One region of the Vreelandella sp. 162(4c) genome, then DNA from elsewhere that is predicted to be linked to it. Evidence: predicted binding sites of a transcription regulator. Region 1 holds the regulator's gene; each other region holds the start of a gene.
What was found. The regulator PhoB, encoded in region 1, activates phosphate uptake and scavenging genes when phosphate is short. The targets are predictions, from matches to a motif close to TGTCATANNNNTGTCANA.
Positions count from the first base shown of each region.

Region 2: a site for PhoB is predicted at 4,343-4,360, ahead of AC4EYZ_RS21620 (PstS family phosphate ABC transporter substrate-binding protein). Genes of this name have one in related genera too.
Region 3: a site for PhoB is predicted at 2,663-2,680, ahead of AC4EYZ_RS13750 (UTRA domain-containing protein). Genes of this name have one in related genera too.

Region 1 covers NZ_CM176981.1:2,645,955-2,656,226, reverse strand. Annotated here, with positions in the region: gene AC4EYZ_RS12210 (hypothetical protein) at 429-743, opposite strand; gene phoR (phosphate regulon sensor histidine kinase PhoR) at 1,055-2,341, opposite strand; gene phoB (phosphate regulon transcriptional regulator PhoB) at 2,344-3,033, opposite strand; gene ubiA (4-hydroxybenzoate octaprenyltransferase) at 3,159-4,049, opposite strand; gene AC4EYZ_RS12190 (chorismate--pyruvate lyase family protein) at 4,085-4,660, opposite strand; gene AC4EYZ_RS12185 (NAD(P)/FAD-dependent oxidoreductase) at 4,798-5,988, shown strand; gene AC4EYZ_RS12180 (HU family DNA-binding protein) at 6,097-6,369, shown strand; gene AC4EYZ_RS12175 (hypothetical protein) at 6,369-6,725, shown strand; gene AC4EYZ_RS12170 (LysR family transcriptional regulator) at 6,804-7,748, shown strand; gene AC4EYZ_RS12165 (aldehyde dehydrogenase family protein) at 7,727-9,277, opposite strand; gene AC4EYZ_RS12160 (NAD(P)-dependent oxidoreductase) at 9,277-10,179, opposite strand.
Region 2 covers NZ_CM176981.1:4,701,074-4,711,345, reverse strand. Annotated here, with positions in the region: gene pstB (phosphate ABC transporter ATP-binding protein PstB) at 1-711, opposite strand, end outside; gene pstA (phosphate ABC transporter permease PstA) at 738-1,904, opposite strand; gene pstC (phosphate ABC transporter permease subunit PstC) at 1,923-3,173, opposite strand; gene AC4EYZ_RS21620 (PstS family phosphate ABC transporter substrate-binding protein) at 3,269-4,282, opposite strand; gene AC4EYZ_RS21615 (sulfite exporter TauE/SafE family protein) at 4,413-5,144, opposite strand; gene AC4EYZ_RS21610 (multidrug effflux MFS transporter) at 5,191-6,378, opposite strand; gene AC4EYZ_RS21605 (STAS domain-containing protein) at 6,519-7,037, opposite strand; gene AC4EYZ_RS21600 (PP2C family protein-serine/threonine phosphatase) at 7,027-8,220, opposite strand; gene AC4EYZ_RS21595 (MlaA family lipoprotein) at 8,229-9,053, opposite strand; gene AC4EYZ_RS21590 (beta-ketoacyl-ACP synthase III) at 9,096-10,217, opposite strand.
Region 3 covers NZ_CM176981.1:2,965,747-2,976,018, reverse strand. Annotated here, with positions in the region: gene AC4EYZ_RS13765 (ABC transporter permease) at 1-531, opposite strand, end outside; gene AC4EYZ_RS13760 (alkaline phosphatase family protein) at 528-1,352, opposite strand; gene AC4EYZ_RS13755 (ABC transporter substrate-binding protein) at 1,409-2,488, opposite strand; gene AC4EYZ_RS13750 (UTRA domain-containing protein) at 2,758-3,531, shown strand; gene AC4EYZ_RS13745 (ABC transporter substrate-binding protein) at 4,103-4,960, opposite strand; gene AC4EYZ_RS13740 (TonB-dependent receptor) at 5,210-7,384, shown strand; gene AC4EYZ_RS13735 (hypothetical protein) at 7,513-7,731, shown strand; gene AC4EYZ_RS13730 (AAA family ATPase) at 8,447-9,625, shown strand; gene AC4EYZ_RS13725 (IS30 family transposase) at 9,611-10,272, opposite strand, start outside.

The DNA of each region.
Region 1 (10,272 bases):
TGACACATGCGCAAAACTGTCTGTGCCTTTATGACACACTCAGCAAAATAAAAGGCTCGATGCCAACAAAGCGCTACGGCATCAATTCATAAAAAACAAAACATGGCATTGGATAGAGAGGCGCAAAGAAAGATCGGCGGAAAAGATAGGGGAGAAAGTAGCGGGGGAATAAGCGAGATAAAAAGTAGGCAGCAAAAATTAGGCCCCGCATTGCGGGGCCCGATATCAGAATTGGCTATAGGTAATAACTAACGCTAGCTTCCACTCCTTGTGCGGGGCTCCAACCTTGGAATTAACCCTGACTAGTGTTCTGATTGCCTACTGATTCATCCGTGAATCTTAAAAGCATTCTTGCTTTTGTAACATCCTGTTAATCGCTTATTCATTCTCTGAAAAGCTTTTAATGATATCTAAAAGGTCATAGATAATTAGCTACCGCCATTTTCTTCTACAAGCTCATCCTTGTCATACTCAGCATCGTCTGAGTGACTGCTTGATTGCGGATCCATGTCGCTGGCACCATCACCTTCGTCATGGGTTAAATCGTCAGTCATGTCTGTTGTATCACTGCCAGTTGAACTACCGGTACCTTGGGAATCCATCGGTTGCTCGTCAGCGGTAATACCTTGGTTTTCGTCAATCGCCGAATTTTCATCAGTTTGTGCAAAAGCTAATGGGCTTGCCATCAGACCAAAAGATACACCTAAAATGCCAGCTTTCTTGAGAAAATCCTTGGACGTCATATCCTACCTCCGATCGCTGTTTAGTACCGCTTAATGAAGAAAGAAAGGCTTACTGAGAAGCCAGCAATTCCTGCGGTCATCTTCCTTCAATCTGTACTCTGCAGAAGGCATGCCAAAAAACTGAAGAATATAAATAAAAACAACAAAATCAAACTCTTACTTAAAAATAAGTTATGCCAAAAAGGCATCAACTGAGTCACGACACAACGCTTTGAGCTGTGTAAAAATGGCACATGGGTAAAGCTTTACCAACCTTGCATGCCAATATTGCACATTGTTACAAATATTATGCGATGGAATGACTTGCTAAATTAAACAAGACGCGAGGGGGGGAAGGCGCAGCGAAACAACGCACCCTTGCCGGGAAGGGACTCAATTTGTAGTTGCGCATCGTGGCGCAATAGCACGTGCTTAACGATCGCCAAGCCTAAACCTGTGCCGCCAGTCGCAGTGCTGCGCCCCTTATCAACACGGTAAAAGCGTTCTGTTAGTCGGGGAATATGAACGGGATCAATCCCTTCACCGTTATCTTCCACATCGATATAGCCGCCACCAGTAGCGCTAGCTTTCCAGCGCAGGGTGATTTGGCTGCCAGCAGGCGTGTAGCGAACCGCATTAAAGGCAAGGTTAGAGACGGCGCTGCGAATCTCCTGTTCACTGCCTAACAGTCGGGCATCGCTCTCAAGGGCGACGGTAATGGTATGACGTTGATGCGATAGGGCCAGCGCATCATCACAAACGCTTTGCAGTAAAGGCTCGAGTGGCAGTGGATGATGATCTTGGCCGCCCTGGTCAATTTCCAAACGCGAGAGCAGCAATAAATCGTTGACCAGATTCTGCATCCGCTGGGTCTGTTCCTGCATTTGCTGAATACTACGTCCCAAGCGCGGCGGAAGCTGGTCGGAGATATCACTGTAGGTTTCCAAATAGCCGGAGAGAACGGTCAGCGGCGTACGTAACTCATGGGAAACGTTGGCGACAAAGTCGCGCCGCATCTGCTCAAGACGATGCAAGCGGGTGATATCGCGAGCCATCACTAAGCGTTCGTCGTCACCATAGAGGGTAATTTGATACTGCAGGATTCGCCGTTCATCAATCGGTGAGGTGAGCGTTAACGGCTCACTGTAGTTACGCGAATTAAAATAGCTGATAAAGCCCGGGTCGCGCAGCAGGTTGGTAATGTGTTGACCACGATCATGGGCGGTTTGTAGCCCCAGCATGGCGGTGGCGGCGCTGTTCCACCACTCCAAATCACCGTGGCGATCAAGCATGACCACGCTATCACGCATTGCTTCAGACGACTCTTGAATACGTGCCAAAGTAGCCCGCAGACGGCTTTGGGTGATGCGCTGACTTTTTTGATAGCGGTATAAACGATCGAATAGCTCGCCCCACATCCCGCGAGCGGCAGGCGGTTCATCGTTAGGGTGGAGGGTGAGCCACAAATAGAGTTCGCGTAACTGTCGTAAGTGGTAAAACAGGCATCCCGCAAGCCCTGCTGCGAGCCCCAGCCCAGCCGAGCCCAACAGCCAGCCCAAGCAAGTGCCCAGCGTGGCCAGCCACGCTATTCGCCACAGCTCACGACTCCATAAACGCACATTTACACCCGTGCAGAGAAACGGTAACCGGTACCCCGAACCGTTTGGATCAGGTTTTGATGCACGTCACCCAGCGCTTTACGCAAGCGGCGGATATGCACATCGACCGTGCGCTCTTCAACGTAAACATTGCCGCCCCACACTTGGTCAAGCAGCTGGCTACGTGTGTAAGCGCGCTCTTGGTGAGTCATAAAAAACTGCAGCAAACGGTACTCGGTGGGGCCCATTTCCAGCGCTTTGCCGTGGGCACTTACCCGGTGGCTCACCGGATCAAGCAGCAGGCCGTTAATCTCAATCGGGTCTTCAACGCCACGTGGCGTCGCACGGCGCAGCACCGCTTTTAGCCGTGCCACCAATTCCCGGGGTGAAAAAGGCTTGGTGATATAATCATCGGCACCGGCTTCAAGCCCTTGAATTTTATTATCCTCTTCGCCTTTCGCGGTGAGCATAATAATCGGGATTTCAGCGGTGGTTTCTTCACGTTTTAGGCGTCTCGCCAGCTCAATACCGCTAGTGCCGGGCATCATCCAGTCCAGCAGCAGTAAATCGGGTTGGTGGTCGACCACCATGGCATGGGCATCCTGGGCGTTATCCGCTTCGAGCACGCGATAGTCAGCCATTTCCAGCGCTACCGCGATCATCTCGCGAATCGACGCCTCATCATCGACAATCAGAACGGTCTTGGCGGTCATACCAGAGCCTCACGGTGTTCAAAGAAACTAGTTCAAAGAAAAACAGTTCAAAGATAAACAGATCAATGACATGTCAGTGACGATAACACCATGACTTGATGACAATTACATGACAATCGCCTCGATCAGCCAGCCGCAGGCCACCAACTTAGCGCGATACCGGCAAAAATCAGCAGTCCCGACCAGTGATTATTGAGAAACGCCTGGAAGCAGGCATCCCGCTCCTGGTCGCGAATTAAGCGCTGCTGATGCAGAAAAGTCGCTGCCATTGCCGCTAGCCCTAACCAGAAGAAACCACCTAAACCAACCCGCCAGCCTACCCAAGCCAGCAACCCCAGGGTGGCTAGCTGGAGTAAGCCGATAATCAAACGATCCGCATTTCCAAACAGCACGGCCGTCGATTTAATGCCAATTTTTAAATCGTCGTCGCGATCGACCATGGCGTACTGGGTATCGTAGGCCACTGTCCAGCACACATTAGCGCAGAATAGCAGCCATGCTTCCAGCGGCACGTGGCCGAGCACGGCGCCAAAAGCCATCGGAATTGCCCAGGAAAAAGCCGCGCCCAGCACCACCTGAGGAAAGTGGGTATAGCGCTTCATAAACGGATAAATAATCGCCAGCAGCACCCCGCCCAGCGAGAGCAGCACCGTAAACCAGTTGGTCAGTAATACCAGAATAAACGCAGCGGCCACCAGGGCGATAAACAGCAGTTGAGCTTCGGTTTCGCTGATACGGCCCGTCGCTAGCGGACGTTGTTTTGTGCGTTTCACATGCCCATCGAAGTGGCGATCCGCATAGTCATTGACCACGCAGCCCGCAGCGCGCATCACATAAACGCCGGCCACAAAAATCAGCAGCACATTTCGCCCTGGTACACCTTCCGCAGCCACCCATAATGCCCACAGCGTCGGCCACATCAAAAGCCATGTGCCTATCGGCCGATTCAAGCGCATCAGCTGTAAAAAATCTGCCACGCGAGCCCATCCCTTCGGCCGCAACAGTGAACGATCCATGCTTACCTCACGAAGAATAAGATGCAGGCGCTAGCCTAGCGCGAAGGCAGGCCAAGATCATCCGCCATCGCCGTCAAAAAATACTCTTGCACTAATAATGACAGACTGCCGTGCTTACAGCCGTGATAAAAAACAGAGCGCCTTCCCCAGGCACAGCCTTCCTGTATGCCGTTGACGCTAGCAAACTGGGGGGAATGCGTCGTTACTTCCAATGGCCCACGCACTAAACCCGGCTGGCGAAATAGCCAACTACCTAGCGAGCGCTCGCCCAAGCACTCTAGCCGTTGGCCCTTTACCTGTGAGAGCGGGGCGACCGAGCGCGCCACCACCCATGGCGTTCCATCTAAGCACAGCGCCACTTCCCGCAGCCAGGCGTAACGCTTGGCACCAATGCCCAGCGCCTGAGCCTCATCCTGGCGCGGCCAACCAACCCCCTGGCGCAGCAGTCGTACTCGAAACGGCTTCTCGCCACCTGCGACCATTAAGCGGGCGGTTAACGAGTCGGTGGAGGCAACCCACTGCCACCAGGAAGCACTCATCGCCGGGCGCGCCGCATCAATCGGGCGCCAGCGGGAAAATAGAGGAGTTTGCCGAAAAGCAGCAGCCGTCACCGAGTTCTCCAGGGCAATTAACGGGTTGGCTAGTGTAACATGGGCACTGAAAGGCTTTTGTTTCAGCAACTTTTTTAACGACTCGGTTTAGCGCTTCTTTTTTCGCAATCTTATTTAGCAACTTTTTTGGTGTCTGCATGCCCGCCACCCAAACACAGAAAACCTCTTCGCACGCTGCGCTGGTGATTATTGGCACTGGAATGGCAGGGGTTGGCCTTGCCCGGGCGTTGCGCCGATTGGGCGACCAACGCTCAATCACGCTGGTGAGCGCCGACAGCGGCGATGATTACAGCAAGCCGTTGCTCTCCACCGGCTTCGCCAAGGGCCTGGTGCCCGAACAATTAGCCCAGCGCAGCGCTACTGACCTGGGCGAAGAGCTAAATGCCCAAATGGTTATCCACACCCAGGTAACCGCACTGGATGTGGATAACCAAACAATTCTGCTCGAAGGCGGCATGGTGCTCGGCTACGACACACTGGTACTGGCCACTGGCGCTGCACCACGGGTGCCCTTCAGCATTGAACCCAGCGTAGCCCCACGCTGCTTTACCATTAACGACCTGGATGACTACCGCCGCTTTCACACGGCGCTAGGCCAGGGCCCTGCACGGGTGGCGATTGTTGGCGCGGGGCTGGTCGGCTGTGAATTTGCCAACGACCTCCACGCTGGCGGCCATCGTGTCAGCCTCATTGCCCCAGAAGGAACCCTACTTCCTCGCTTGCTGCCACCGCCCTTAGGGAACGCCCTAGGCGATGCCTTTAGCGAAGCAGGTATCCATCTTCACCTTGCACGTTCGATTGATTCGATAGCGGCCGAAAGCGGCGAAGATATCGTATTACGTCTGGATAACGGCGACGCTGTCAGCGCTGATCTCGTGTTGATGGCAACCGGCCTTGTACCTCGCACAGCACTTGCCGAATCGGCTGATTTAAACGTATCACCTGGCGGTATAGTCGTTGACCGCCAGTTGCGTACATCGCACCCCAATATCCACGCCCTGGGCGATGCAGCCTGCGTAGACGGTGTTAATGCCATGTACGTGCAGCCACTACAAGCCAGCGTTAAGGCGCTGGCGGCAACCCTTTCAGGCGCGCCCACGCCGGTTAGCTTCGGTGCTTGGCCGGTAGTGGTTAAAACGCCGCTGCTACCAGTGGTGGCCTACCCGCCAACGAACACGCCTGAGCACTGGCGAATTGAAGGCGAAGGCGGTGATATCAGTGCCTTGGCTGAAAATAAAGACGGTCGTTTGATTGGTTTTGCGTTGACAGGCGGCTGCGTGAGAAGGAAAGTGGAGCTTTCCAGAGCAGCACCTGCACTGCTAGGCTGATTTTCGTCGCGTTCACGACTAGGCTAGAGAAGCTAACCTAATCGGCTACGCACCCAACAACATGCATTTGTTTGATGTTTGATTTCTTTTAAAAAGGGGAGATTCCTTATGCGCAAACCTGCACTCGCTGCAGCCATCGCTGAAAGTGCCGACCTATCCAAAGATAAAGCTGGCCAAGTGCTGAACGTTATTCTGGATGAGATCACCAACAGCGTTGCTAAGGGCGAAGATGTCGCTTTGATTGGTTTTGGTACCTTCACGGTACGTGAGCGCGCAGCACGTACCGGCAAAAATCCGCAAACCGGTGCCCCGCTGCAGATTCCGGCCAGCAAAAACGTTGCCTTTAAGCCAGGCAAAGGACTTAAGGACGCCGTTTCTTAATGAAGCTCAAGCTGACGCTGTGGCTACTGGGCGTACTGCTCAAACGTGCCCTGCGCCGCAAGCCGCGCTTTCGTGAACAGTTAGAACGCATGCGCGGCCTGGACTGGGGGATTGCCACGGAAGATCTAAGTATTGCCCGCCACTACCGGATGGCACCGAAAAGTATCAGTACCGGCAAAGGGCTGCCTGTGGACTTAGATCTTGAGCTACGCTTCCGTGATCAGAATACCGCCTTGAAAGTGCTCAAAAAGCCAACACAGCAGGCCTTTCTCGACGGCATGATAAACGGCGACGTGCGCTTAGTGGGTGATTCCGCCGATATGAATAAGCTGCAAAAACTACTCAAGTATTTGTAGCGGTTTACGATTGGCATAGGGTAACGGCTTAGATTAAATAAATTTAGGCTGAACAAGGTAGAGGTATAAAAGCTATCGATGGACATACCTCATCAACGCCTCGTTTACTTTCGCGTTACCCTTGAGTCTGGCTCCGTGCGCCGCGCAGCGGCGCGCTTGGATATTGCTCCCTCGGCGGTAAGCCGGCAAATTGCTTTGCTGGAAGAAGCCTTGGGAGCGACGCTTATGGAGCGTCAGCGCGACGGCATTTCGCCTACTCCGGTAGGCGAAATGCTGCTTGAGTACTGCGAGCGCCGCGGCGCCCTTGATGAAGGGTTTATTGCGTCACTTGAATCGTACCAACGCATGGAAACCGGCAAGATATCGCTTACCGTCGGAGAAGGGTTTGTCAGTGACCTAGTAGCATCCCCACTGCATGAATTTACCCAACGCTATGCGGGCATTCAGCTCGATATCCATACCGCAGGCACCTCGGGCATTATTGACGCCATTGTCGGCGATCACAGTCATATCGGCTTGATGTTCCATGAGCGTACCCATCCCCAGCTGCGTTTCTGGTCATCTACTCCTCAGCCACTCATGGCTATTCTATCGCCCAACCACCCCTTAACCAGCCAAACGTCACCGCTCACGCTTACCCAGCTTAGCGACCAGCCCATGGCCATGTGGGACACCACTCATGGGGTACGTCAAATGGTCGACCAAGCATTCCAGCAATCACGCATAGCCCCGCGCATGGCGATGAATACCAACTCAATGGTGATTCTGGCCCAATATGTGCGCAGCGGCATGGGCATTACACTGTTACCCGCCTTTGCCGTCGCCCACGATTTAGAGCTCGGTACGTTAGTGGCGCGCCCGGTAGATAATCCGCTTTTTCAGCGCTCCCAGGCCCACATGGTCACGCGGGTAGGCCGCCAACAGCCCAAGGCCAGCATTCTGCTGCTACGCCACCTGCAGCGCTGGATGCAGGCGTTTCGCGCCCCAGGCTCGGTAAGCGATCAACCAACACCACTGCCGTAACCGAACGCCACACTGGCTTCAGGGGCTGTTTCCACCCAGACGCTTTGCGGCACCGTATATTCGCGCAGGCCATCCAAGCCGCTGGAGCGACCGAAGCCGCTATCGCCAAAGCCACCAAACGGTGACATCACGCTGATCGCCTTGTAGCTATTGATCCATACCGTACCAGCACGCAGTTGCCCAGCTACGCGATGCGCTCGCGCTACGTCCTGGCTCCAAACGGCGCCAGCCAAGCCAAAGCGGGTCTCGTTGGCGAGCTGAATGGCCTGATTTTCATTGTCAAAGGCCATGGCCACCAGCACCGGACCGAACACTTCTTGTTGAGCAATCTCCATATCCGGCGTGACATCGACCAGCACGGTAGGGGCGATAAAGTAGCCCTGAGCCTCGGTAGGTAATCCCTCTGGCCGTTTACCGCCCGTTAACAACGTTGCGCCAGCGGCTACCGCCGCGTCGATCATGCGGGTGACCTGCTCAAATTGGCGGTGATTCTGCAAAGGCCCCATGCGGGTCGCTTCATCGTTAGGCAGGCCCACCGAAATCTGTTCCGCCGCCCGCGCCAAACGGCTGGTGACTTGCTCAAACACCGGGCGCTCGATCAACAGCCGCGAGCCCGCCACACAGCTCTGGCCGGCGGCGGCAAAAATGGCCGCCTGGGCACCCGCAACGGCTTCATCCAGCTTGGCATCGGCAAACACAATATTGGCGGATTTGCCCCCCAGCTCTAACACGCTGGGCACCAACCTCCTCGCGCCCGCTTCAGCAATCATGCGACCACTCTGGGGAGAGCCCACGAACACCAGTTTGCTGATGGCAGGGTGGTCGGTCAGCGCTGCGCCGGTCGACTTGCCCAGCCCGTTGACGATATTGATCAGCCCTTTAGGAAGTCCGCCGCTTTCAAGTAGCTTGGCAATCACCACCGATGAAAAGGGCGTCAGTTCGGAAGGCTTTAGCACCACACCATTGCCCGCCGCAATGGCAGGGGCTAACTGCCAGGCACAGGTGAACATCGGGGCATTCCAGGGGGTAATCTGCCCCACCACGCCGTAAGGTACATGGCGCACATAGTTAAGATGCGAGGTAGGCACTGGAATCACTTCGCCATGCTGCTTGTCGCACCACCCCGCGTAGTACTCGAACATCTCGCGTACTTTGCCTACTTCAGCCCGGCAGTCACGAATCGGCTTACCGGCCACCACACTTTCCAGCTGAGCCAGCGCCTCTTCATGGCCCGCCAGGCCGCGTATGGCGGCATTCATGCGCCGTCCACGCTCGCTGGCGGTTAGCGCCATCCATTCGCGTTGGCCTCGCTGTGCCGCTTGGGTAGCACGCTTAATCAGTCCAGCACCCGCATCGCGATAGCTCACCAGCGTTTCGCCGGTGGCTGGATTGGTCAGGGTGATCACGTCCCCCTCTCCCGCCACTAAACCGCCATCAACCCAGTTGCTCAGCAGCGTGGTGGCCGTTAATCCAAAACCTTCGAGTAGCGTGGCAAGGTGATCTTGGGCATGTTGGCTAAGTGCGTTCATTACTGCTCCTCCGCCTGGCTGGCACGCGCTAATATCGGCGTGGTGATATGGTTAAAGTCATCGCTATCGGTTGGTTGTTCGGGGTTCGCGTGCCAGGCATCGACCACGGCTTGTAACAGCGGCGAGGGGATATCCAGTTGCTCAGCGGCATCCCGGGCCAAACGTAAATCCTTACGCATCAAACCGGTGGTAAAGCCTGAGTCAAAACGCTCACTCAACACCCACTCTGGGAAGTTCACCTCGCTGACCGCGCTGCGCCCCGAGCCACTGTTAAGGCCCGCCAAGCAGGCCGCGGGGTCAACGCCCGCCTTGACTGCCATAGCAACGGCTTCGGCGGTGGTTAACAAGTGCGCGGCACACAGGTAGTTATTGGCAAGCTTGACCACATGGCCGCTGCCCGGGCCGCCCACATGGGTACGCTTGGCCGACATGGCTTCCAGCATCGGCAATACCCGCTCAATGGTGGCGACATCGCCTCCTAACAGCATCCCTAGCTTGCCGCTGGCAGCTCCTTTCGGGCCGCCGCTGACCGGGGCATCCAACCATAGAAGGCCCGCTGCGGTTACTTTTTCGGCCAGTTCACGCGTCACGGCGGGGTCACTGGTGGAGGTATCGACAATCACGCTACCTTTCGGCGCAAGGTCAAGCAGGCCTGGCGATTGCTCGATCACCTCACGCACATGGGCAGAGGTGGGCAACGACAGCAGGTAAACGTCGCTAGCGGGTAATTCTTCGGGAGCCACAACGGTTAGTCCTTGAGCAGCAAGACGCGATCGCGCTTGCTCAAATACATCGCTACCCGTTACTTCAAACCCTGCTGCTTTGAGGGTGAGCGCCATATTGCCGCCCATCTGCCCCAAACCAATGACGGTAATCGATAAAGGGGTGGTGACTAAAGACATAGTAAAGCTCCTTTAAACGTCATGAAGACGCTATGTTCCGGGTAGACGCTCCCCTACCCAGAGGGCATCAGAGAGCGAATAACGTGTATTAAG
Region 2 (10,272 bases), 2.1 Mb from region 1:
CGCCTGCTGCATATTATGCGTCACGGTAATGATGGTGAATTTCTCTTTCAGCTTGTCCATCAGGTCTTCGATGGTGGCGGTGGAAATAGGATCAAGCGCTGAGGTTGGCTCATCCATCAAAATCACATCAGGCTGAACCGCAATAGCGCGGGCAATACACAACCGCTGTTGCTGACCACCGGACAGAGAGGTGCCTGGCTCATGCAGCTTGTCTTTCACCTCATTCCACAACCCAGCGTCACGCAGCGCTTTTTCAACCAATTCTTCCTGCTCGGCTTTACGGCTGACCAAGTCGTGCATGCGTGGTGCGTAAGCGATATTTTCAAAGATCGACTTAGGAAACGGATTAGGCTTTTGGAAAACCATGCCCACCCGGCGACGGAGCGCCACTTCATCCATTTTAGGTGCGTTAACGTCCAACCCGTCCATCTCGACCAGGCCTTCGGTGCGTACGCTAGGAATCAGGTCGTTCATACGATTCAAACAGCGTAAGAACGTCGACTTACCACACCCCGAAGGGCCAATCAGCGCCGTCACATTTTTCTGAAAAAGATCAATATTTAGATTCTTCAGCGCTTGGTTTTTGCCATACCACAGATTCAAATCGCGAACCCGGAAACTCAGGTCGTGGCACGCAGCTTCATTTCGTGTATAGGGTTGCCCAACCGCAGGTGTCTGCTGGCCGTTCATTACAGTTGCATGGCTATTCATAGAAATGTCCTCTAAAACGCACTGGCCTACCAGCGACGCTCAAATTTCTTACGCATCACAACGGCAAAAGCGTTGAGTGAGATGAGTATGGTGAGTAGCACCAAAATACCGCCAGCAGTTTTTTCCACAAACGCCTGCTCAGGTTCACCAGCCCAGGTGAATATTTGCGCAGGCATCACTGTTGCCGCGTTGGTAAAGGAAACGCCCACATCGGGGATAAAGGCCACCATCCCTACAATAATCAGCGGCGCCGTTTCACCCATCGCTTGCGCCAGGCCGATAATAGAACCTGTCATAATACCCGGCATTGCTAAGGGTAGAACGTGATCCCGCACTACCTGCCAGCGTGAACAGCCCACCCCAAAGCCTGCGTGACGGATGGATTCAGGCACGCTACGCAGTGCGGTACGTGTCGAAATAATGATCACTGGCAGCGTCATCAATGCCAGCGTCATACCGCCCACTAATGGAGACGACCGCGGCACCCCGAAAAAGTTAATAAAGATCGCAAGACCCAGCAGACCAAATAGAATCGACGGGATCGCCGCTAGGTTATTGATGTTAATTTCAATAATCTGGGTTAAGCGGTTATCCGGCGCAAACTCTTCAAGATAAATAGCTGTCATCACGCCGATCGGGAAAGATATCGCCAGGGTGACGATCATGGTCATAATGGTGCCGACCACTGCCGATAAAATGCCCGCGTTCTCGGCAATTTTTGAATCACCCGAACCAAAGAAAGTGGTATTAAAGCGTAGATCCACCTGTCCAGATTCGACTCGGGCATCAAGGGCTTCCTGCTCCTCGTCACTCAAGCGATGCCGGTGTCCCTTCAAGTATTGATCGACATCACTATTCGCTAATACCCACTCCGCTTTACTGGTGCCGATCATGTCAGGATTGTTGCGCAACTCTAATGGAATTGTACGCACCGCCGTACGGCTAATTAACGGCAACAGCTCTTCATCAAACGCCCGCCGCCCATCGGTTTCGGCTTCTTGTGTGTAGCTAATCTCGGTTTGTATATAGGCCTGCTGGAAAGCGGGTAGACCTTTACTCAGCATATCGGCAAAAAACAGCACCAGAAAAAGGCCCGCGAGACCTAACGATCCCATGGTTATCCATTTAAGGCGGGTAGACTTTCGGTGACGCCGCTTAAGCTGCTGGCTGATTTCGTCAAAAGAGTGGCTCATCGAAACAGTTCCTCGGCGTTACAGGTTATTCACGCGGTATTTTTCACGGAAACGACGGATCATCAATACTGACACCAAGTTGAGTGCGAGTGTGATCACGAAGAGCACGAGTCCAAGGGCAAAAGCTGATAATGTTTCGGCACTTTCAAACTCTTGGTCGCCGGTGAGCGCCGCCACGATACGCACAGTCACCGTGGTCATATCTTCCAGCGGATTAGCGGTTAAATTAGGCCGCATACCCGCCGCCATAACCACGATCATGGTTTCACCCATGGCACGAGACATACCCAAGAGCGACGCTGAGATAATCCCCGGCATGGCAGCGGGCACTACCACATCACGAATCGTTTCCCCTTTGGTCATACCGAGTGCCAGCGACCCCTGGCGCATGCTATCGGGCACCGCATTGATCACATCATCAGATAGCGATGAGATAAACGGAATGATCATAATGCCCATCACAATGCCGGGTGCCAGCGCATTGTTATAAGACGCATCGAGCCCCAGAAAACCGGCAATATTGACAATGATCGGCGCCACGGTGATGGCGGCAAAAAAGCCATAAACGACGGTAGGAATACCTGCCAATACTTCTAACACCGGCTTGGCGACGGTACGCACTTTGCGCGGTGCAAATTCAGACATATAAATCGCTGAAAGCAAACCGATAGGCACCGCCACCAGCATAGCGATGGCGGTAATCATAAAGGTGCCAGCAAACAGCGGTACCGAGCCAAACTCAGCGCCGCTACCATCACCGCGACCCGCGGATGCTAAAAAGCTCGCGCCTGGATTCCAAGTGGTGCCGGTGATGAACTCCCAGAAGCTGTGCATTTGGAAAAAGCGCAGCGCCTCGGAAATAATCGAAATTAAAATACCAAAGGTCGTCAAAATGGAGATTAACGCTGCCCCAGCCAGGGTCATGCGAATGACCCGCTCAATGGCTTGACGGGCATGAAAATCGGGTTTTACTTGATTAAGACTCACCAGTAGCCCGATGGCTGCTATCACTAAGCTCGCCGCCAGCAGATAAAGCGTAGGAATGTCGGCGCCCATTAGAAGCAAAACGAAAGCGCCCAAGGCACTCACTACCACGGCTGGCCCGGCGGTGGAGAGTACTGTAAACCAAGCGTATTGGTCAGGCTGGGCGAACATCGCCGTACCCGCGCTACGTAACCGAGTGGCTTTTGAACGGCCAGCAAAAAAAGCCAGCAGCCCCAGCAGCAATAATGCACTGCAAAAAATCAGAAGAAGCTGGTTGGTCTGCATCGCATCTCTCTCACGTGGTCACCGGTTAAGAAACCTATCAACAATAACGGGTCGGCAGCTTGCGCTGCCGACCACTTTTAATCTGACCTACCAACTTACTTAAGAACGTCTGCTGTCATTGAAGTGCGATCTGCAACAGCCTGGCGCCACTCTTCGCGCTCTCCTTCTGGCAGAACGATCAAGCCGATATCACGCAAGTAGCCATCATCGCCAATCATCATTTCGCTCATAAACATATCGACGTAATCGTACATCGGCGGGACGTCTTCAGCGTGCTGGTTCTTCACGTAGAACCACAGTGAACGCGCGATAGGATAGTCACCGGAGCTGATCGCCTCAGCCTCAGGATCGACGCCATCAATGCTGGCGGCGCTGATCGTGTCAGTATTCTCTTCAAGGAAAGAGTAGCCGAAGATACCAAAGGCACCGGTGTCTTCTGAAAGGCGCTGAACGATCAGGTTGTCGTTTTCACCGGCATCGATGTAAACACCGTCAGAACGAATATCGGTGTAGCCTTCATCGCCGTAAACATCCATACCCTCAGACGCAGATTCCATTACCAGCTCTTCAAAAGCATCGCGGGTACCCGAAGTTGTCGGCGGCCCATAAATGGAGATTTCACGGTCTGGCAGCGAAGAATCGATCTCGCTCCAGTTGGTGTAGGGGTTTTCAACTAACTCGCCATCAACCGGCACCATGGCAGCTACCGCCATGAAGATCTGTTCGCGGGTTAAAGCAATGTCATCGTTTTCGCTTGATTGACCCAATACGATGCCGTCAGAACCGATTTTAGCCTCGGTGATATCGGTAACGCCGTTCTCTTCACAACGCTCAAACTCAGACACTTTCATGCGACGAGAAGCGTTAGTAATGTCGGGTGTGCCTTCACCAACACCATTACAGAACAGACGCAAACCGCCGCCCGAACCAGTCGATTCAATAACAGGCGTCGGGTTACCAGTAGTCGCACCGAACTCTTCCGTTACGTAGCTGGCAAACGGGTAAACGGTACTGGAACCAACGATTCGGATTTGATCACGGGCTTGAGCAACACCGGCAACGCTCATTACAGCAGCCGCGATAACGGTGGTTTTGAGAATACGGTTCATGCGAAATACTCCTGTTCATGTAGGGATCTGGCCTTCGCAAGGCATACCTTGCACTGGTTCCATGACAACTTCATGACAGCGAGCAAAACGTAGAAAATTTTTCGTTACATAGAGGCAACCCGACCTTACATCACCACAAAAGTCCTAGCGCCGCGAGGGTGCATAACGCCAGCGAGGCACCTTGCAGCATGCGTCGGTCTAAACGGTGGGCTACGGTATCTGCCAAGGCGTTACCTATTAATACTGCAGGTAGGAAGGTAAGCGCGACCTGGAAATGCCAAAGCTGAATCTGGTCAGCCAAGGCAAGGGTGATTAAGGTCAATAGAGAGGTCAAAATGAAAAAGGCGGCTAGATTGCCGCGCACACGATCAGTGGGTAAGCCGTGCATCAGCAGCACGATGGGTGGGCCACCAATAGCCGCAACGGTGCCAAAAATGCCAGAGAGCACCCCAGCGCCAAACAGCGTTATTCGGTTTACCGGCAACTGAAAGCGGCACAAGGTGACGAGTACCGCAAACAGGACGATGACCGCAATCAGCTTTTCTAACACAAACATGGGGGCGGCGAGTAGCAGCCAAATACCCAGCGCATTGCCGGGAAGGCGCCCCACTAGCGCCATGCCAATGGAATCCAGGCGCACCTCGTGCCAGTAATGACGCACCATCATCAGGGAGACGGTAAATCCGAACAGTACCAGAGTGACCGGCACCAGACGAGGCTCTAGCATCAACAGTAGCGGTGCGCCAATAATGGCCAAACCAAAGCCGGTAGCGCGCTGCACAAAAGCACCCATTAACAGTACGGCGGAGCAAGCTAACCAAGTGCTCATCGGCATATTGACCCAAGCCAGCATGCTATCCATTCAACTTACCCATTCAAACTATCCATATGCTCTATCCATTTGAAAACTATTCATCCGCAGCAGGTGCTTTAGTCAGTTTGCGCACACCGATATTGCCTAGCAACGCAGCGCCCAGCATGGTGAGTACCATGGGCCAAAGATGCTCTACCTCGAACAGCCCTACCATCACTCCCGCGAGGGCGCCGCAGGTAAACTGGATCCCGCCCAGTAGCGCCGTTGCCGTGGCGCTGATATGGCCAAAATGATCCAGTAACGACGAGATCGCGTTGGGTGTAATCAGCCCGATCATACCGGTAAACAGCATAATCAACGGCACCACGATCACTAGCGACGCGATGTCCAGGGCGGTCACCGCTACCAACCCAAGCGCGGCCACCAGTTGTATAAGCAACCCTAAACGCAAATTCTGCTGAGGAGTGCGCTTGCGGAGCAGATGAATATTGACCCGATTAGAGAGCGCAATAACGACCACGTTGACCCCAAACACTAGCGGATAAGTGCCGGGCGAGAGGCCAAAATAGTCGAGATAAAGAAACGGCGAAGCGGTCACAAAGGCAAACAGGCCCGCAAAGGAAGCCGCTACCGCACAGATATAGCCCATGCCTTCACGATGCTTAAGCACGCTGGCGTAGTTGCGTATTACCTGCCGTGGTGAAGCTGCCGGCAGCGACATATCGCGGGTTTCAGGTAACCGCGTTCCTAGCAGCCAGAGCAAAAAGCCTGCGTAAACGGCTAAGAACACAAAAATCAGCCACCAGCCGGCCACGTGCAGTAGCAAACTGCCCACTGCAGGCGCCACCAGCGGCGCCAGCATCATAATCATTGCCATGGTGGACATCACTTTGGCGGCCTCACGCCCGCTAAAGCAGTCGCGCACAATCGCCGCCGAGTTGACCACGCAGGCCCCGCCTCCCAGCGCTTGAATAAACCGCCAAGCCAGCAGCGTGGGCAAACTGTTCGCCATCGTAATAGCAAGACTTGCCAGCATAAACACCACCAATCCGCCCAACAGCACAGGCTTTCTACCCATCCGATCCGAAAGCGGCCCAAAGCATAGCTGGCCCAATGCAAAGCCGAACAAGAATACGCTGATGGAGAGTTCAGTACGGTGAATACTGGCGCCAATGCTTTCAGCAATGATACCCATGGCAGGCAAATAAGCGTCGATAGCAAAGGGTGCCAGCGCCGTATTGGCGGCAACCAACAGTGCTACCCGGCGAGGATTAAGATCCATGGGTCTCCTTAAGGCGATAATGTACGCACTGGAATAGATAGGCCGCTAATCATAGCTGATTTTAAGGCCTTTGTCGGGATTGGAGACTATCGGTAGATAGCCCTTGGGAGAGGCCAGGGGCTTATCAAGGAGAGGGGAGCTTAGTGATGCGTAGTGGCGTCTTGCGACTCAAGCATGTCAACCAGTGGCTGAAACTGCTCACGGTTATGCTCGTTCATATGCATTAAAATACGGTGGGCTTCCAGGATACGATCGCGCAGTCCCTCTTCGTCTGCCGGCTCTTGGGGCAGCTCTTCAAGCTCATTGTTGAGCGTACTCGTCTGTTGTAGCGGCGCTTCCATCAGCGTGAAGAAACGCGCAAAGCCCATCACGTCCAACATCTGCCGTACATCAGGATTATCGACAATAATCGTCGGCGGCTGCTCCAGGCGCCCTTTCACCGCCATCGCGACCTTGGCCAAAAAACCAAGCGCCGTCGAATCGACATTGGTGGCTTCACGCAGGTCAATCAATACGGCACGCAACCCCGGCGTCTCGGCAAGACGCTGGGCTTGAGTATCCAGCGTGGCGCAGAGCGTCAAACGCACATCACCACACAGTTTTAGAATAAAAACACCAGAATCGAACGCCGCTTTAATGCGGCCCTCTTCAATCAGCATGACCAAATCCGCTCACCATCATGATTGTTAGATCATCGGGTAAAGCATCGCGCTCTTGGTTGGCATCAAACTCTGCATCCCCTTCGGCAAGGAGTGCATTCGTTTCTGCTAGCCGGTCGCGCAACTGCTCAAGCGTTACACTCTCGCTTACTAATTGCTCAAGCTCCTTGAGCCGCGTGTCGAGCGTTTTACCCGGCAAGCATTCCAATACTCCATCTGAGCAGAGCCATAGACGAAATTTATTCGGCAATGCACAACTCAGCGAAGGATACTCCACATCGGGGAAAAGGCCTACCGGCATTCCCTCGCCTTCTAAACGGCGTAGCTCTCCTTCTGCTGCCAACAGGGGCATGGGAAGCTGCGCGCCGAGCGAATAGTGAAGAGTATGCGCCTCGTGGTCAATAACACCGACAAATAAGGTGGCATGTTTACCAATATCGGTGCCCTGCAGCTCGCGGTTCATCGCCTTTAACCAATCAGGCGGCAGATTTTCCGGATGCTGGCCATCCCACTCACTCAGCCAGCGGTTGCATAAATATTTGAGCAGCACGGTAACAAATGCCGACGAGGCACCATGCCCCGATACATCGGCGAAATAGAAGGCACTGTAGCGCTCGTTATAGCGTTGGTAATCGAGAAAATCACCAGACAAATAGAGCGAAGGAGCAAATACGTAGTCGTAATACACCCCGTTAATCACCTTGGGCCGCAGCGGTAACAAACGCCGCTGGATATGCCCTCCACTCTGCTGATCCATCCGCAGCAGCGCGAGATGGGTCTCTAGGCTCTCGTTTAACTCCGCCAGCCGCGCATGGTCACGCTCGCGCTCCAGCGCCAAATCGTTGAGCTTAATGGCCTTACGGATCATTCGTCGCAACAGCTCGGCGTGTCGCAGCGGATGGACAATATAGTCCACCAGCCCCACATCAATCGCTTTGATCAAGTCGGCGTCCTGACGCGAGTCACTGACTACCAGTGTCGGTAGGCGTCGCGTTAGGTGTGTCCATTGCTGCCGCGGAACTGCCCGAGCATGGGCAACAATGAGCGCCGTGTCAGCAGGCAAATGCGCGATATCCTCAGCGGCAAACACCCACATGCCATCGCAGGTAATCGCTTCAGCCAGCGCATCACGTTCACGACCAGGTTCGTCGATCACCGCGATCAACTGCTTAGAATGATCCATCATAAGCCTCAATCGGTGACTTCGTTGTCACCAAAGTCACTATCATCCTGACCGCTGTCATCAAAATCGCTGTCATCAAAGTCGAAGGTTTCGCTGGCAAAGGGGTCATCACCCAATTCTCCATCGCTCACCTCAAATTGGCGGTTCTGCAAGTAAGCGTCACGAATAAAACGGTAGCGATCACCACGAATTAATTCTTCCTGGTCAAGCAAACCCGCTCGAATATCGATCGCTTTGAGTGCGGTAAGGCCTACTCGAACAATATCGTCTTCTGCATAATTAACGGGGTTCGTTGCCATGTTCGCGGGCATACCGGTGGTATCCCGCAGCGTGCTGGGGCCAAAGAAAGGCAGCACCAGATAACGCGAATCTTCCCACCCCCACACCGCTAACGTTTGGCCAAAATCTTCTTCATCCGCAGTAATTTCCATTAGGGTGGCATAATCTAACAGTCCGCCAATGCCTACCGTGGAGTTAATTAAAAAACGTGACGTGGCGAGGCCCGCGTTTGACGGTTTGCCCTGCAGCACGCTGTTAAGCGCAGTACGCACTTCACCTAAGTTGGAGAAAAAATTACCTACGCCCGTTTCTACCGGGTCGGGGGTAATAGCACGATAGCCTGTTGCCACCGGCTTGAGCGCGTAGCGATCCAACACATCGTTAAACGCAAACACTTTGCGGTTAAAGCCTTCCCAAGGGTCTTCGGGAGCAGTATTTTCCGCCATTTGCGTACTGGCACAGCCTCCGGTTGCGAGTAACGTCACCAGTAGTAGTGGCAACCCTTTGCTACGCAGCGAAAGCGCAGGCTGCGCGTTATTAAACCACTGCCACATGACATTTTCCTTTTTCAATTCCCTTGCACCTTATACAGACATCTACAAACGACGAATAACCACACTGCCCGCGCTATAACCTGCTCCAAAGGAGCAAATCACGCCAATATCGCCCTCCACAAGCGCCTCGCGATGGAGGTGAAAGGCGATTATAGAACCCGCTGAACTGGTGTTGGCGTAACGATCCAAAATAATCGGCGCCTGTGTTTCACTCGGGTCATAGCCCAATACTTTGCGGGCAATCAAATCGTTCATATGCCGGTTAGCCTGGTGTAGCCACATGCGCTTCAGATCGCCACCGGCCAACTCTAAGGAGGCCAAATGATCGGTGATCAATTTAGCCACCATCGGGCAAACTTCTCTAAACACCCGACGCCCTTCCTGCACAAACAGCTTATCCAAGGCGAGTGGGTCACTGTCCGTTACGCGGTTAAGGAACCCTGCATTATTACGGATCGCGTTGGAAAACTGGGTAACCAGACGCGTGCCAAGAATTTCAAACTGCTCATCGGCCACCGCAATAGCGCTATTTTCTAGTACCACAGCGGTACAAGCATCGCCGAAAATGAAGTGGCTGTCACGGTCTCGAAAGTTGAGGTGCGCCGAGCAAATTTCCGGATTGACCACCAGGGCACGCTTCACACTGCCGGAGGCTATGGCGTTGGCAGCCGTTTCCAAAGCAAACGTCGCTGAACTACAGGCCACATTCATATCGAACCCGTAACCACTTGTGCCCAAGGCCTGCTGCACCTCGACCGCCATAGCGGGGTAGGCACGCTCCAGGTTTGAGCAGGCCACGATCACCAGCTCGATGTCAGCAGCTTCTACCTTGGCAGCGGCCAGCGCCTGCCGCGCGGCAGCGGTCGCCATCTCGCACTGAATAGAGGGTTCGTCATTGCCCCGCTGCGGAAGTTTAGGCCGCATACGCTGTGGGTCAAGGATCCCAGCTGCATCGAGCACATAGCGGCTCTTAATACCGGAGGCTTTTTCGATAAATTCGCTGCTTGAATGTGCCAGCGGTTCGCGCTCGCCGCGCGCAATGGCTCCGGCATGCTGTTCATTCTCGCTGTCTACCCAAGCATTAAATGCCGCCACCAGGGCCGCATTATCAATGGCGTGTTCCGGTGTATAGAGACCTGTACCGGTAATCACCACATGTGTCATGCCAATCTCCTCTAAGCGGCTTGCCGACGTGACCGGCCATCAATGTAGCGTGCGA
Region 3 (10,272 bases), 320 kb from region 1:
CAGACTGGCAGCGTCCCGCCACTCTGCCCGCAGCCCCTCGAAGGCAGGAAACAGCAGCAGTATGCCCAGGGGAATCTGGAACCAGGTGTAGATCACGATCAGGCCGTTGCGCGAATAGAGCGAGAAGCTGTCGATCAGCCCTAGACGCTGAAGGGCAATGGTCAACACCCCGTTGGCGCCCATCAGGATGATGAACGCGAAGGCCAACGGTACACCGGCAAAGTTGCTGGTCATGTTAGTGAAGGCGATCATCCAGCGCCGCAGCGGACCACTGGTGCGGGTCAGGCTGTGGCACGCCAGGGTGGCGATGATCAGCCCCAGAAGGCTCGAAATCAGTGAGATCTCCAGACTGCGCCCAATGGCCTGCCGAAAGAAGGTCGAACCCGCGATTTCCCTGAAGTGGCCGAGCCCCCAGGCGCCCTCGACGTGGAAGGCACTGATGGCGATCCAGCCGAGCGGCGCCAGTTGGAAGGCCACGAATACCAGCGCAAAGGGTACCAGCCATAGCCAGGCGGGCAGTAGACGCTTCACGACGCCGCCCTCCCCTCGGCCAGCAGCTCGGCGTGATAGGGTTTGTCATGCTCCAGGCCCAGCAAGGTGGCCAAGGTACCGCACAGCCTTGGCTGCTGCAGCGATGCCACCGGCGCATGAGCAAATGCCTCGCCAAATAGCCATAGTGGCACCCGGCGCTCCTCCTCCAGCAGGCCCGAGTGAGAACCGTCGGCGTTCATGCCGTGGTCGGCGGTCACCATCACCTGGTAGCCCTCAGCCAGCCACTGCGGCAAATAGTCGGCCAGGGCGCTATCGGCCCGACGTGCGGCGTTGCGGTACTGGGGCGAATCCCCGCCATGGCGATGACCGGCATCATCGACATTCATGCTGTGCACCAGCAGAAAGTCAGGGGCGTTGAGCCGGCGCAGCGCTTCGGCGTCGCTGAACAGGTGATCGTCAGGGTAGTGATCCTGCCAGTAGAAGAGGCCAGCCTGGATCGCGCTCTCCGCATTCTGGTGGAAACGGTGGCGGGCAGGCACAAAGGGAGCCTCAAGATAGAGCTCGCTGACCCAGTGATAGGCCGCCGCAGCGGTACGCCGCCCTTGGCGAACCGCCAGATCGAACAGGCTGGTACCCGTTGATCGGCGTACCACCTGGTTATGTACCACCCCAGAGTCCACAGGACGGTCGCCGGTCAGCAAACACTCATAGAGAGGGCGGGACATGGCTGGCAGCTCGCAATTAAGCGCGTGGAAGCTGCCACGGCCCGCTTCACAGAGGGCATGCAAGTGACCCATTGCGTGCCGCCCCACGGCATGGTTAAGGCCATCGAGCACCACGAGAATGACGCGGTGAGACATCACAGGCTCCTTGCCGCCTCCTGGGGAGGCGGCCGTCAGTCGGGAAGAGGAGGCGGTTACTGCTGATGGATCAGCACCTGGGACTGCCACTGGCTCGGCAGCTGTCGAGCGCTCATTTCCCAGGCGTCGAAATCCTCTACCGCACGGGCATTGGCGTACTGCTCATTGGGCAGCAGTTTGGCGGCGATCGCTTCGGGGAGGGTCAGGTGCTCGGCGCGAATCGGGCGGGCATACCCCTCCGCCAGGTTGAACTGCCCTTCGTCGGAGAGGATGAACTCGCGCGCCAGCTTGGCCGCGTTTGGATGCGGGGCGTGCTTATTGATGATGGTGGCGTAGCCAGAAGTCACCGAGGCATCGGCAGGAATGACCACATCGAAGGCATCACGGTTGATCTGATCACGGTAGTTCAGAGCGTTGAAGTCCCACATCAGCGCAACCTCGACTTCCCCCTTCTCGAGGTTGGCGATGCTGGGATCCGCCAGTGACAACCGCCCCTGGCGGGCCAGTTCGGCAAATAGCTCCAGCCCTGGCAGCAGGTTATTTTCATCACCTCCGTTGGCATAGGCGGCGGCGAGCACCGAGCTGTTAGCCTGCGCCGCTTGCCCTACGGCGCCCAGCGCTACGCTGTAGTCGCCCTCGACCAAGTCAGCAAAGGTGCGCGGCCGCTCCTCCTCCGGCACTAGCTGCTTGTTGATCATAAAGGCAATAGTGCCGGTATAGCCCAATACCCAGTGGCCGTCCTCATCCTTGGCCCAATCGGGAATCTCTTCCCAGGTCGTCGGCTTGTAGGGCTGAGTCACGCCTTCTGACACGGCGATGGGGCCAAAGCTGATGCCCACGTCACCGATATCAACGGTGGCATTTTCACCCTCGGCCTTGAACTTGGCAATTTCCTCGGCGGAGCTCATGTCGGTATCCATGTGCTCCAAACCATACTGTTCGTGCAAATCGGCCCAGGTGTCTTTCCAGTTGGCCCAGGAGTCCGGCATGCCGACGCTGTCGACGCGCCCCTCCTCCTGGGCAGCGGCGATCAGTTCGGACAGGTCGGTATCCGCTTGGGCTTGGCTGGCGAGAAGCGCCGTTCCGAGCGCAGCGGTTAGCGTCAGTTGCAGCAGCGACGAGCGTGTCGGATTCACAGTATGGCCTCATTCGGTTAGTCAGGGTGATGCCGCCATCTGGTCTAGTTCAGTAACGGCTGACAAAAGGCATACTAGGAGGTGGAAATGACAAAGGCATGTCGCTTGAATGACATTCACATGTCCTTACAATAGCGGAAATTGCTGCTGAAATTGGCGGTTATAGATCAGACATGTCATCGCCCTGACATGATACCTTCGCTAAAATAACCTGCAGACGACTGCGTGCGAGCTTAAGCAGTCTGAACTAGACCAGAAGCGAGCTTCCTTTGACCACTACGCTGCCACACGCCACGCCATTTAGCGCGAATAACGCCTTACCCCGCCTGACGCCACCGACCAGCCGCCTTCAGCAGGCGCTACTGGGCATGCTGGCAGAGGAGGCCCCCTCTGCCACTGGGCGCCTACCCTCCGAACGACAGATGATGGAGCGCTTCTCAACCACACGCATCACACTGCGTGAGGCGTTGATGCAACTGGAGGCCGAAGGTCGCATCTATCGGGAGAGCCGCCGCGGCTGGTTCGTCTCTCCTCCTCGTCTTCGCTACGACTTACTCGCCTCTCTGCCGTTCAAGGAAATGGTAGCGTCCCAGCAGCGCTGCCCGGAAACCGAGGTACTCAAAGCCACCCAGTGCCCTGCCCAACCCAAGGTCGCGGCCCGCCTGGGCATCCTGGAAGGAGCACCGGTTTTCCACATCATCCGGGCACGCCGTATCGATGGGCGCCCCGTGCTATACGTCGAACACTACCTGCGCGCGGACTGCTTCCCCGGGATTCTCGAGCACGACCTCGTGACCTGCTCACTCACCGAACTCTATCGCAGCCACTACGGCATACGCATCAGCCGTGTCAGCTTCGAGCTCTGCTCCACGGTGCTGCATAGTCGTGCGGCTGAGGCACTGCGCGCGGCCTCAGGAGGGCCTGCTCAGCGCGTCACTCGTATCAACTACGACCAGAATGGCCGAGCCATCGATTATGACGATGAGCTTTGGCGACATGATGCGATTGAACTCACTGTGTCGGCGGCGCCGCAGGGCACGTAACAACTGCCCATCGATGAGCTCGCCCGCATAAAAGCGTTTCAACAGCGTCACCAACGCCGCTTCACGATCATCAGCAGCGTGTTTTTTCATAACAGCCCCAGCGCTTGAGCCGAGTATCAAGAGTGCGCAAGCCAACGAACCTCGCGTCCAATATTCGTGGGCAGGTAACGACAATTAACCCGCATCGTGCCAAGCCTTATCAAAATGAATCTGTACTGTCAGTTTCAAGCACCACCTGTGCGCAGAATAGTGCTCAAGATATCCAATATGAGCAGTTTAGTGCGCAAAATAAGCTTCAAGAAAAATTAATGAGCAGTATTCTGCACAATAAAAGCAGCAGAACGTTTTAAGGTGCCAACGAAATCCAGAGCGATTTGGTCACGGTTCTCGCCCCAGTGGGCATATCACCATGTTCCCCAAGAGGCTGGATATCCACCAAGAGAGCTGGAGTTGGTTGTTGGAAAAGCGCTGGAAAGGCATGGTCAGACTGCAAAATGACAGCGCCACCGGCGCCATTGACGCATGAAATAGCACCTAGCCTGATCGGAAATAGGGTTAAGCGCTCAAACGCTTACTCAAGGTGGGTGCGCGACGTCAGGGCAGAAACCAGCTCCCGAGCAAAGCGTTGAGCGGAAGGCAGCGCGCCAAAACTCCATACCGGCGGTAAGCGCAATAGAGTGGCGTTTTTAACGCTGGGTAAGTGTTGCCATAAACCACTTTTCGCCAGTGCGTCTTCGACCCCAGCGGGCACCGGCTCGACAACGACCAGCGTGGCCTCAGGAAAGTCGTAGAGCGCTTCGATACCCACGAGTGAAAATCCCCAGGCGTTGGTAGGCCGATCCCAGGCATTGGTCAAATTGATTCGTTCAAGCACGGCATTATAGAGACTGTTGTCGCCAAAAATCCTGACATGACGGGCATCCATGAATTGCACCATCAGTAGCGGCGGTGCATCGGGACGCTGTTGGCTAAGCGTGTCCATCAACGCATGCGTTTCGTTGATTAGCTGCGCTGCCTGCAGCCGGTGGCCGGTCAACTCACCTAGCTGCCGGGTGAGTGTTTGTATCTCTTGCCAGGTATGAGTGCCGGGAGAATAGGGGGAGAACGACGTGACGGGGGCAATTCTCTCCAGACGCTCTGTCAAACTGGCGAACATCGGCGAAATGAACGTTTGCGTCGGTGGCGATTGCGCCATGAGTTCGAGGTTGGGCTGTGATCGCAGGCCAATATCTGCAACGCCGTCGGGGATTCTTGGCTCCCCTACCCACTCATGGTAGCCATTTTGTTGAGCGGTACCACTCAGCGGCGCGTCAATGGCCAGTAGCGTTTCGGCAATGGTCCAGTTGATAGTGGCCCACTGCGCGTGGGCACTCGACAAGGGCAGCAAGCAAGCGGCCGTTAAACAGCAGCGAACCAAGAAAGAGAGCATCGACCGGTGGCACATAGCAGCGAGAGCATCAGAAAAAAGGGATCACATTGAGACGTCAATGCGCATTTTTTGCAAGGCAGTACGTAAAAAATATCATCCGCATATGTTAATACATCTCATTTTGTTTATCATATGCATTTATGCCGGAAAGGTGATCATGGCACGACAGCCAAGCCCTCCGCTTGCTTATATCGGCTTCATAAAAACGCGGCGGCTGGGTGCAGCTGTAAAAACGATAGGATCGATACTATGTCTCTTGGGAACACCTCCAACACAGCGGCTAAGCGCCGTAAAGCACGGCTTCTGCGCGCGCTGACGCTGATCGCGATGGGTATTTCGCCCGCGACCGCCTGGGCGCAAACGAGTGCTGACAATCAGTCCCTGGAGACCGTCACCGTCACGGGCTCCATACCGACCTATGGAGATACGCCACCTCCGGCCTTCGCCGGTGGCCAAATCGCGGCGGGTGGCCGAGTGGGCCTGATCGGTGAAAAGGACGCGATGGACGTGCCTTTCAACGTTATCAGTTATACCAGTGAGCTGATGGAGAACCAACAATCCCAAACACTGGGCGATACGCTGCAAAACGATGCCTCGGTATCGGTAGGGCTGGGCTTTGGCATCTATGGCGAAGCGTACAAAGTACGCGGCTTTAACCTGACCGGTGACGACGTTGCTTATGGCGGCCTCTACGGTGTACTGCCACGACAAATCATCAACAGCAACCTTGCCGAGCGCGTCGAAGTCTTCAAAGGCGCCAGCGCCTTTACGTCGGGCATTCCCATCGGCGGGAGCGGCGGAATTGGTGGCACCATCAACATCGAGCCCAAACACGCGGGGGATGACCCGATGCTCAAGCTATCCAGCGGCTACCGCTCCGATGGCTACGACGAAGTTGGCGTGGATGCTAGCCAGCGTTATGGTGATCAGCAGCAATGGGGGGCACGGGTAAGTGCCATGCGCGGCCGTGGTGACACTGCCATTGATGACGAAAACCAGCGCGATACCTCCACCGTCGTTGGGCTCGACTACCGTGGCGCTCAAGGCCGGATATTGTTCGATGTCGGTCATCAAAAGCTCACCCTGGATGGTGGCCGCTCAAGCGTTAATACCGGCGCGGCCACTCAAGTGCCCGCTGCGCCGGATTCCTCGTTGAACTACACCCCCTCTTTCGGTGGGACCGAGCTAGAAACCAATTTCGGCATGGTCAGAGGCGAATATGACCTCACCAACACCTGGACCGCTTTCGCGGCCTTGGGGGGTAACCGCACGCTCGAAGGCATCGTGTCGGCGACTCCTCGCCTTACCGATGATGCAGGTAACGCCAGGGTCAACGACTTCGAGACCAACAACCACATCGACAACGTCGCCAGCCAAGCGGGGCTTCGTGGGTATGTGTTGACCGGCCCGGTCAGCCATGACATCACCGTTGGCTACTCCAGCGCCTATCGCAAGTTCGACACGGACTGGAGTTTCCTCGCGGCAGGCACGACCAACATCTACGATCCCGTCGATTTATCTCGCCCGGATGGCACGCCTTTCGTGGGGGGTAGCGTGACGCGCACACGCTCCCAAGGGGTCACGCTGAGCGATACGCTTGGATTCATTGATGACCGACTGTTGCTGACACTGGGCGCACGCTATCAAGAACTCGAGATCGACGAACGTCCTAATGACGATAGCAGCAATCGCTATGCCGATCGTCGGGTAACCCCCGCCGTCGGTGCGGTGTTCAAAACCACGGATAATATCTCGCTCTACGCCAACTACGTCGAAGCATTGCAGGATGGCGGCACGGTCACCGATACCACAGCGCTGAACTTTGGCCAGCACTTGGGCATTGCCCATGCCGAGCAGCAAGAGGTGGGCGCTAAGTTCGACTACGGCAACCTAGGCGGTGGCATTAGCCTGTTCCAGATTGAGCTACCCTCTGCAGCGGTCGTCGATGGCGTCGGCAACCTGGATAACGAGCAGCGTAATCGCGGCCTGGAGCTAAGCCTTTACGGTGAGCCGACGACAGGAGTGCGCTTGTTCAGCAGCGCGACCTGGATAGATGCCGAACTCACCAAAACCCAGGATGGCAACGAAGGAAATGACGCCACGGGCGTTCCTGAGTATCGTTTTGTGCTTGGTGGCGAATGGGACACACCCTTCATCGAGCGCCTCACTGCCACTGGGCGCGTCCTGCACACAGGCTCGCAGTACGCCGATGTAGCCAACGACTTGGAGTTGGATTCCTGGACACGCCTCGATCTTGGCCTGCGCTACACCACACCGGTCGGTGGCGCTGATTGGATCTGGCGCGCAGGCATCGACAACGTGACCGACGAAAATTACTGGTCAGGCGCCTCGACGTCCTTTGCGAATTATTTGATTCAAGGCGAACCGCGCACCTTCAAGCTTTCGGCGACCGTCGAGTTTTAAGTAACGCACACTCTTTACCGTTACCATGAGGGCGCTTCCTATGAAGCGCCCTCACTGTTTGCGGCACGCTTACCTTAGGCTTGCTTAATTTGATGTGTTGCCGATTGGTCGCCCGCTAGATGCGGCTTATGACTACCTCAACTGGTGGATATCGGGATGGCCCGACGCCGTCATGGCCCGCCAAGAGCCTTCCTAGCCCCGATGGCACCGCTGACATGATTCATCGAGGCGAAATCCGCGATGGCGGAGACTACCAGACCAGAATGAGCCGTATCGCGGTGTGGAATATCGTCATGGATGAGCATAACTATTTGGTAAGGCGCTGGAATGATTTTATGTCGGCGTAAGCCTTGAGTTTGATCTAGCATTTCGCATCTTCCGCCCTCGCATTGGAAGCAACAGCGTGATGACCATAAGTACATGACCTCACCTCTTGGCTTTCAAGAGCTTACGCGGGGTTTGTGTTTGCTCCCCAGCTCCCATCTAATCAAGACTGCGCCGCGCCAACGCTAGAAAAATGTATGCTCTAATCAGCAGGCCAAGAAGAAGCGTTGAAAAGAAAAGCTTACGAACCTCAGCCCATTTAAACAGCTTGTGCTAGGCTAAGTTCAGTAGAGAATTGAGCAAGTGCTCGGAAACTAATTAGCAAGTAGCATAAGGTTGAAAACGCCCCAAAGCGAACCCTCGGAAAATGCAGCAGCCGCGCGGATTTCGAACATACGGCCTAATGGAAATTAATAGTTATACCTGTCATAAACTTAGAGCAGATTTTACAGGCTTTATTTGACGGATAGACGTGTCGTTGCGTTTGTTCAATCATAAGATAGGAAGCCTAATACGCTGTTATATGTCAAAGCCTGAAAAATAGGATGTCTTGTAAGTGATCAACAAAAATTCACTCTCAGAACAGGATATGACCGACTAGCTATCCATGTTACTTAACATAGGATCACCGCAGAGACATACCCAGAACGAGTCTATAATCCACTGGATAGCATGATAAACCTTTGACGACAGGCGCCAAAAGTTAAGGGGATTGAACCTAAATTATAAGGAAGCATTATGATTAAGTCTGAATATCTACGCTTTTTGCGAACTCTTAATTCAGACGAAGTTATTCCGGGAGTGCGCAAGCTAGCTAACCTTGTGCTGGCAAATCTTGAAGATCTTGCTGCCCTAGGAACCTATCAAGGCCAGCGGGTTAAGAAAATGGTTGCCTTGGCACAGGCTAACTGGGATACCTTAAGCTCAGAGATTCAGTCGTTACCGGAGCTGGCCGTCGAGAAAACTTCTCCCATTACCCAGATCAAAAGTATGACCGTGGGACCCTTTCGTGGTTTTTCTAGGCAAGAAGTTTTTGATTTAGAAAGCCGTTTGGTTCTTATATATGGACCAAATGGCACCGGTAAATCTAGCTTTTGCGAAGCTCTTGAATATGGCCTTCTTGGTAATGTGGCTGAAGCAGAAAGTAAGCGCTTTCGAGATCAAGGTGATTACCTAAAAAACGCACATATTAATCGTTTTTCGACACCAGTCGTTACAGGTTTAAGCGAGCAAGGCGATGAGGTTGAAATCGACGCAAATGAGGCATTATTTCGATTTTGTTTCATTGAAAAAAATCGCATCGATAGCTTTTCTAGAATTGCCGCACAGGCGCCAGCTAAGCAAACTGAACTTATCTCAACATTATTTGGTTTAGACTCTTTCAATGAATTTGTGCGCAATTTTACTTCGGATATTGATGGCAAATATATTGATATTACTGGTGTTAAAGCAGCTCAGTTAGCGCAAAAAAGGCAGGCACTTTCTGGTGCGCAACAGCAGATATCGACAAACAATGCAGAGTTACAAAAGCTAAATATTGAGGAGCAAAACTTAGCCAATCGGTACCGTAACGATGCAACCTTTAATCAAATACTCATTGAGTTAAAAGGTGACGGTAAGAATCCCGGAGCAATTCAGCAGTTAGAAACAGAGTTACAACAGCCTCCAGAAAGCAAGAATAACTTAACCATTAACGCATTACAGACACTAGGTAGCTCCATAAAAACCGGTCTCAGTGAGTTGGAATTGAAGCAGCAAGAGCTGGCGACTGCAAGTCAGGAGGTGTCATTCAAGAATTTATACGACGCAGTTGTTCAGCTGCAATCCAGTAGTCCAGAACACTGTCCAGCGTGCAAAACGCCGCTAATAAAGGGGCGGATGCAGACTCTGAGTGCAACACACTCACTGGATGGTTGATGGGCTTTCATGGTACTTGGTCATCAGCTCGCTCATCACTTCTATCGGACATTTAAACCCAAAGCGTTTTCGAGGTCGCATATTTAGCTCAAAGGCAATGGCGTCTAGCTCTTCCTGGCTATGCACTGAAAGATCCGTTCCTTTCGGTAAATATTGACGGATTAGGCCATTGATATTCTCATTGGCCCCCCGCTGCCAGGGGCTATGGGGATCGCAAAAGTAAATCGCAACACCGGTTTCTTGAGTAATTTTTGCATGGTGTGCCATTTCACGCCCCTGATCATAAGTCATGCTTTTTCGAGCGGTGGTCGGCATTCGGTTCAGGGCAGCACTAAAGCCTGCGACGGCGGATGTGGCGGTGGCGTCATCCATTTTTGCGAGTATCAGATAGCCACTACTAAGTTCTACCAAGGTGCCTACCGCAGACGCGTTATTCTTACCTTTAATCAGATCGCCCTCCCAGTGGCCGGGCATTTCACGCTTACTGACCTCGGGCGGACGTAAGTGAATGCTGACCATGTCAGGGATCTGTCCACGTCGATCCACTTCGCCACGGCGAGGCTTGCGTGTGGTTTTACCTTGTCGCAAGCAGTGAATCAGTTCCTTGCGAAGGTGGCCAACAGGCAAGGCATAAATGGCCGTGTAGA